Regions from separate parts of the Erythrobacter sp. KY5 genome, predicted to be linked through region 2. Evidence: predicted binding sites of a transcription regulator. Region 2 holds the regulator's gene; the other holds the start of a gene.

Region 1 (3,415 bases), 810 kb from region 2:
TTCCGCAAGGCGGCGTCCTGACGAAAGGACGTTGCGCTCAAAGCTGCCGACGAACTTGTTGTAATTGTTTACGGCTGTCTCAAGCCCCCCGCCGACGCGTTTCATGTGCTCGGCTGCAACGGCAAGGCGATCATAGAGTTCAGCCCCCGCGCGCCCGATTTCAGCCGCCTCTTCGGCCATCTTATCCTGCCGCCAGACCTGCGCAACCGTGCGCGCAATCGCAACGAGGTTGGTCGGTGTCGCAAGCAGCACCTTGTTGTGAAACGCAAAGTCCCAAAGCTCAGGATCATGTTCGAGCGCGGCCGCCACGAAATGTTCGCCGGGCACGAACATCACCACGTAATCGGGCGCGTCGTCAAACTGGCTTTGATAGCCTTTGCTGCCGAGCGTCTGAACGTGGCCGCGCATGGATTTCGCGTGCAGGTCGAGATGCCGCTTGCGCTCTTCCTCTTCATCGGCCTCGAACGCCGCCTGATAGGCATTGAGCGAAACCTTGGCGTCGATCACCAGCTTTTTCTGACCGGGCACATTGACGATAGCGTCAGGCCTCTGGCGCCCTTCATCGGTATCCAGCGATTGCTCGAGATGGAAATCGGTGTGTTCGGCAAGACCGCACTGCTCCAGGACGTTCTGCAAGGCCCGCTCCCCCCAGCGCCCGCGTGCTTTCGGAGCGTTGGTTAGCGAATTGCCGAGCCGCTGCGCTTCCTTGCGAACCTCGTCCTGCGACAGGCGCAGCCCTTCGATCTGCTGGTGCAGCCGCGAAAAGGCATCGGCGCGCTGGCTCTCAAGTTTGCCGACCTGATCTTCATACTTCTGCAGCCGCTCGCTCACCGGCTTAAGCAGGTTCGCAACCGCTTCCTTGTTCTGCGCTTCCGCCTCGCCCAACCGCTTGCTCGCCTCACTCGAAAACCGCTCACGCGCAGCTTCGAGAACCTTGGCGCCGGTGTTTTCGAATTCCTTGAGCAGCTTCTCGCGAGATTCCTCGAGCAGTCGCTTCTGCTCGGCGAAGCCTGCGCGCTCGGCGCGGAAATCGGCGTTCTCGGCGCGCGTCTTGTTGAGTTCTTGCGCCAGCCCATCCGCGCGCGCGGCGCGTTCGGACATGGTCGCAAGCTCGGTCACGCTGTTGCGAAACTTCTCGTTCAGAGCCTTGGTCTCGGCTTCGGCCTCATCAAGACGTACCTTAATGTCTGCAACGGGCCGCGATCCGAAAAACCAGCCGACACCCATGCCAACCGTGAGCCCAAGAAGGCTCGCGAGTGAGAGAAAAACTGACTGCTCCATTTCGACTCCTTGCGCATTGGGGTAGCCCGAAGGCTACCCCGGCTGCGCTCTTCTAAGCGAAGCGGCAACGCATACATGCGTAATGGTCTTCGAACTGGCGCTCGAAATCCCGCATTGCAGCATCCTTCGTATTGAAAAAGCGAGTCGAGCGGCAAACAAAGTTGCCTGCTACGTCACGGCATTGCCAATACCACTTCGATTGTTCCAAGCACAGCTCAACGGACCATGAAAACATGGCTAGCCTCCCTGTGCTTCGGGCTCATCTTGTGGGGGCCGTCGCTTTGTCGCCGTTATCAGCTTTGCCGCTATGCTCGCTCGGTTTTCCGCTTATGCGAGGGATGCGGTTGGTCTGAAAAGATACAACTAAGTTCGAGGGTCCTGCAAAACTCAGGCATTCGCCCTAGTCCGTGCCGCCCATGCTGACCGGACAGCGCTTCTTACCACAAGTTCCGAAGATTTCACATGGCCTAAGGTCCTTATCACCAACCCACTCCAGCATGGAACCATCCCTCAGCCTCGCCCGTTGGTCTTGGCACAAGGAGAAAACACTATGTCGATCAAGGAAATGATCCGGGAGCACCCGCAGGTCGGGGACGACTACAACGATGCGCTGGGTAATGCGATAAAGCATGCCATGTACGGCGCGGCGATCATGAATTCATGCGCGGATGCGTGTCTTGCAGAAGCCAATGTGGCCGAGCGGCTCGAATGTATCCGCCGCTGCATGGACGCCTCGGACGCTTGCACCGCGTTCTATCGCATCGGCTCACGCCGCACCGGCGGCAACGTGACGACGATCAAGGCGATGGCCATGGCGACAATCGTCGCTTGCGAGCAGTGCCTCCAACACTGCTCGATGCATGATGATGCGCACTGCAAACGCTGCGCCCGGATGTGCAATGAAGTCATCCGCGACGTCAAAGCGGCGCTGGAAGAAATGAAGGATCACGACTGAGGCGACCGGTTCGGCCAAACCGGACCGCGAGGGGCGCGCCCGCCCTTGCGGGCGCGCAACCCGATTACGCCGCCTGACGCAGCTTCTTCAGCTTTTTGAGCGCCATGTTGCGCTTCAGGCGTGAGAGATGGTCGATGAACAGGATGCCTTCGAGGTGATCCATCTCGTGCTGCAGGCAGGTCGCAAGCAGACCTTCGAGCTGTTCTTCGTGATGATTGCCGTCGAGGTCCTGATATTGGACGGTGCAGGTCGCGGGGCGATCTACGTCGGCGTAAATCTCGGGCACCGAAAGGCAACCTTCGTTATAGGTCGACACCTCGTCTGCCGGATCGAGGATGACGGGGTTCACGAAAACGCGCGGCTCTTTCTTGGTCGCCGGGTGCGTGTGCTTGTGACCATCATGCTCGCACTCGACGGGCTCCGCATCGGGATCTTCGGGCTGGAGGTCGATAACAAGCAAACGCTTTGGCACGCCGACCTGGATCGCCGCGAGACCGATACCCGGTGCGTCATACATCGTTTCGAACATGTCCTCGGCAAGCTGCTTCAGCTCATCATTGAACTCGTCCTCGCGAACAGGTTCGGACACGACTTTGAGCCGGGGATCCGGCACTTCCAAGATTTCACGAATAGCCATGCGGGTAAAATAGGCTCGCGGCGGCGATGCTGCAAGCGCTTCGCTTCGATCAGCGTGATCGACTGACCGTTAACATCGTGCGTTTACCACAGGAGCCGCAACTTCGCAGGATACGCTTGCGACCACGCGACGCGTAGCGAATGCCGCCCCGGTCTTCGAGATCCTGAGCGTGCCCGCACTTGGGACATTTCGCAGTCCATCGTGCAGACTCAGTATCGGCGTCATCGCCGAGCAATTTTGATAGAATTCGCCGCACCATTACTACCCCACCGGCCGTCTTGCTCTCAATGCTTGAGCAAGCGTCCCTTCATCGAGATAGTCGAGTTCTCCCCCGACTGGCAACCCGTGGGCGAGCTGGGTAATACGTAGTTGATATTCTTCAAGTCGCTCTGCGAGGTAATGTGCAGTTGTCTGTCCCTCGAGCGTTGCGTTCATCGCGAGCACGACTTCTTCGACCTCACCAGACGAAACGCGCTCCATCAGGCTCGCAATATTGAGATCTTCGGGCCCAATTCCGTCGAGCGCCGACAATTTGCCGCCCA
Region 2 (3,415 bases):
CGCAGCCATGCTGGTTCTGATCGCGCTTGCGATGGGCCGCGATGCGCTGTCTTTGAGAATGGTTGCGGTCGCAGCCGCGTTCGTGCTGCTGCTTTGGCCGGAGAGCGTCATCGGGCCGAGCTTCCAGATGAGCTTTGCTGCAGTCCTTGCGATCGTGGCGCTCCATTCCTCGGGGCCTGTAAAAGCATTCCTCGCGCCGCGGGAAGAGCATTGGCCGCGCCGTTTCGGCAGGGGGGTGTTCATGCTGTTCGTGACCGGTCTCGTTATCGAGATCGCGCTCATGCCGATCGTTCTATTCCACTTCCACCGCGCGGGCTTGTACGGGGCCTTCGCCAATGTGCTCGCAATCCCGCTTGTAACCTTCATCTCGATGCCGCTCATCGCGGTTGCATTGGCGTTCGATATCGTTGGCCTCGGCGCACCGTTCTGGTGGCTTGTCGAGACCTCTTTGAAGGCGCTGCTTACCATTGCCCACTTCACCGCTTCACAGCCCGGTGCCGTCAAGCTCATGCCTCAGATGAGCGGCCTGACCATCGCGCTTTTCGTAGGCGGTGGCTTATGGCTCGCCCTGTGGAGCGGTAGGGCGCGTTTGCTCGGCTTCGTGCCGGCAGGTCTTGCGACGGCCCTGCTGCTGTTCACGCCGATACCGGATGTCCTGATCGGGAGGGAAGGACGCAATGTCGGCATCACGATCGAAGATGACGATGGCAGTCTCAGGCTCTTGTCTTTGCGTGACAGCCGATCCTCCTATTCACGCGACAACCTTCTCGAATTGGCGAGCGTTCAAAGCGAACCCATCCCTCTTGCACAATGGGATGGCGCACAGTGTTCGACCGAGTTTTGCACGCTGGTGATCGAACGGGGAGGGAGGACCTGGTCTCTCCTGCTTGCGCGCAATCGCGATCTTATAGAGGAGCGCTCGCTCTCTGCCGCCTGCGAGCGGGCCGATATCGTGGTCGCCGACCGTTTCCTGCCGAGATCGTGCCAGCCTCGCTGGCTCAAGGCAGACCGCCGTTTGCTGTCACGCACCGGCGGACTTGCGCTCAACCTTGAAGATGGCGAGGTGTCCAGCGTTGCCGAAGGTCAGGGAGGGCATGGCTGGTGGCGGGGGGAAGACGACCTTGCATCACCCCGCCGACCACGCAATCAGTGATAACGCCGCAACAGACCTGCAAGTTTACCCTGAACTTCGACCTCGTCAGGGCCGTAGACCTGTGCGTCATAAGTCGCATTGGCCGGATCGAGCCGAACCATGGCGCCTTCCTTGTGCAGGTACTTGAGCGTTGCCTCTTCTCCGCGAACCAGAGCCACCACGATCTCACCATCGCGGGCGGTGTTGGTTCGGCGAACAAGGGCAAAATCGCCATCGAAGATGCCAGCCTCGATCATCGAGTCTCCCGACACTTCAAGAGCGTAATGCTCTCCCGGGCCAAGCAACGCCGCAGGAACCGGCAGTGAGCTTTGCCCTTCGAGTGCCTCAATCGGTGCACCAGCCGCGATGCGCCCGTGAAGCGGGATTTCGATCACGTCATTGGCAGGCTGAGGCGCCTTCGCCATGACGCTGGAAGCTGAAGCAACCGCATCGTTCGCCGTAATCGAAGCGGGCGCGGCCTGCGACCTCGTTGCAGTCACCGCGTCTTCCGGCACCTTGATTACCTCAAGCGCGCGAGCCCGGTTGGGCAGGCGGCGGATAAAGCCGCGTTCTTCAAGAGCAGATATCAGGCGGTGAACCCCCGATTTGCTCTTCAGGTCGAGCGCTTCTTTCATTTCCTCAAAGCTCGGCGAGATACCGGTTTCTTCAAGCCGCTGCTGAATGAAGCGGATCAATTCATGCTGTTTTGCCGTCAACATGGGCAAACTCCGTAAAAGCCGCATTGTCCGCGCCTGAGCCGGAAGTGGCCCGTGCGCAATGCCAAACTCGCGCGCTCCCAGAGGCACCGTCCGTCAAAACGGAACAGGTGCGATACAGAGCACTAACCGCGCACCGATATGGTGAACGAATGTGGAACAAGTAGGCAACTTCGGAAATCGTGTCAAGCGGACTATGTCGACAAACCCAAGGGAATCAGCCATTTTCGATGTTGTAGATGCGCACAGGCTCACCCGGTTGCACTTCGCCTGATCCGGCAGGGCGTTCGATCAGGCAGTTGGCTGCTGCAAGTGAGCGGATTGCGCTCGAATCCTGCGATGCTGCGCGGCGAACGCGCTGCCCGTCGAAGACACCGCGCACGAACTCGCGGCGAGCTCCTGTCGCGGGCATTGTCTCAGCGGCTTGAGCAGTCACCGCGACCGGCAAGCGCGCCGCCATTCCCATCGCCGCACGGGCGAGGGGCAGCGCGAACAGAAACGCGGTCACGAAGCTTGAGACAGGGTTCCCCGGCAGGCCAAGCACCACTTGCGAGCCTCGCGTCGCGACCATGAGCGGCTTGCCCGGCCGGATAGCCACTTTCCAGAAGGCTATATCCGCGCCCCATTCGCGCAAGGCCGATTGCACGAGATCGTGGTCTCCCACAGATGCTCCCCCCGATGTGATGAGGATGTCGCAGCCTTCCGCTCTGGCGAGAGCGGCTGCGAGCGCGCCCATATCGTCGCCCACCGGTCCGATCCTCATGCATTCACCGACGAGGGGCCGCAGCATGGCGGCTATCATCGCTCCGTTCGAGGCGGGGATTTGGTTCGGACCGCAGTTTTCAGGATCTGAGCTCAGCTCATCACCACTATCGAGCACCGCCACTTTTGCGCGTTTGCGGACCGCCAACGTGCCGTGACCCGATGTGATGGCCAGCGCGAGTTGAGCAGGGCCGATCCGGGTTCCGGCTTCGAGTACGGTGTCTCCGGAGGCGAAGTCGAAACCGCGTTTGCGGACATGCTTTCCGAGGGGCGGGGCATCCTCGGCGCTCACTTCGTCTTGCGTGACGTGGGCGTTTTCCTGAATGAGGACGCTATCGCTGCCGGCGGGCATGTGCGCACCGGTTGAGATCCGCACGGCTTCGCCCTCAGCCAGCTTTCCATCGAAGGGCGCACCGGCGCGGCTTTCACCGACGAGCTTCCATGGTCCCGCACCTGAAAGCGCGTAGCCATCCATCGCCGACAGGTCTGCGGAAGGCTGGGTTCGGGCCGCCTTGAGGTCGTGCGCCAGGACCCTGCCCAATGCCTCTTCAACCGGGACCGTTTCCGCGCCCAGCACCGGTACAAGCGCGAGCAGCCGCTCTTGCGCCTCGTCAAGGTCGAGCAATCCGCTCACGCGGCGGGCGCTTTCCAATCGCCGGACTTGCCGCCGCGCTTCTCGATGAGGCGCACCTCGCCAATCACCATCCCCTTATCGATGGCCTTCGCCATGTCGTAGATGGTGAGCAGCGCGGTCGAAACGGCGACCATCGCCTCCATTTCCACGCCGGTCTTGCCTGTCAGCGAT

The links. Region 2 encodes LexA, which represses DNA repair genes until DNA is damaged. Its sites were predicted from a motif close to GTTCCNCNCTTGTTCT; they were not measured.
Region 1: the regulator LexA is predicted to act here: its motif matches at 1,813-1,828, upstream of CD351_RS06570 (four-helix bundle copper-binding protein).

The regions. Positions count from the first base shown of each region.
Region 1 covers NZ_CP021912.1:1,397,015-1,400,429, reverse strand. The annotation lists gene CD351_RS06575 (DNA recombination protein RmuC) at 1-1,281, opposite strand, end outside; gene CD351_RS06570 (four-helix bundle copper-binding protein) at 1,832-2,236, shown strand; gene CD351_RS06565 (peptide deformylase) at 2,301-2,873, opposite strand; gene recR (recombination mediator RecR) at 3,135-3,415, opposite strand, start outside.
Region 2 covers NZ_CP021912.1:2,204,388-2,207,802, reverse strand. The annotation lists gene CD351_RS10450 (ComEC/Rec2 family competence protein) at 1-1,153, shown strand, start outside; gene lexA (transcriptional repressor LexA) at 1,147-1,851, opposite strand; gene CD351_RS10440 (molybdopterin molybdotransferase MoeA) at 2,066-3,244, opposite strand; gene moaC (cyclic pyranopterin monophosphate synthase MoaC) at 3,241-3,415, opposite strand, start outside.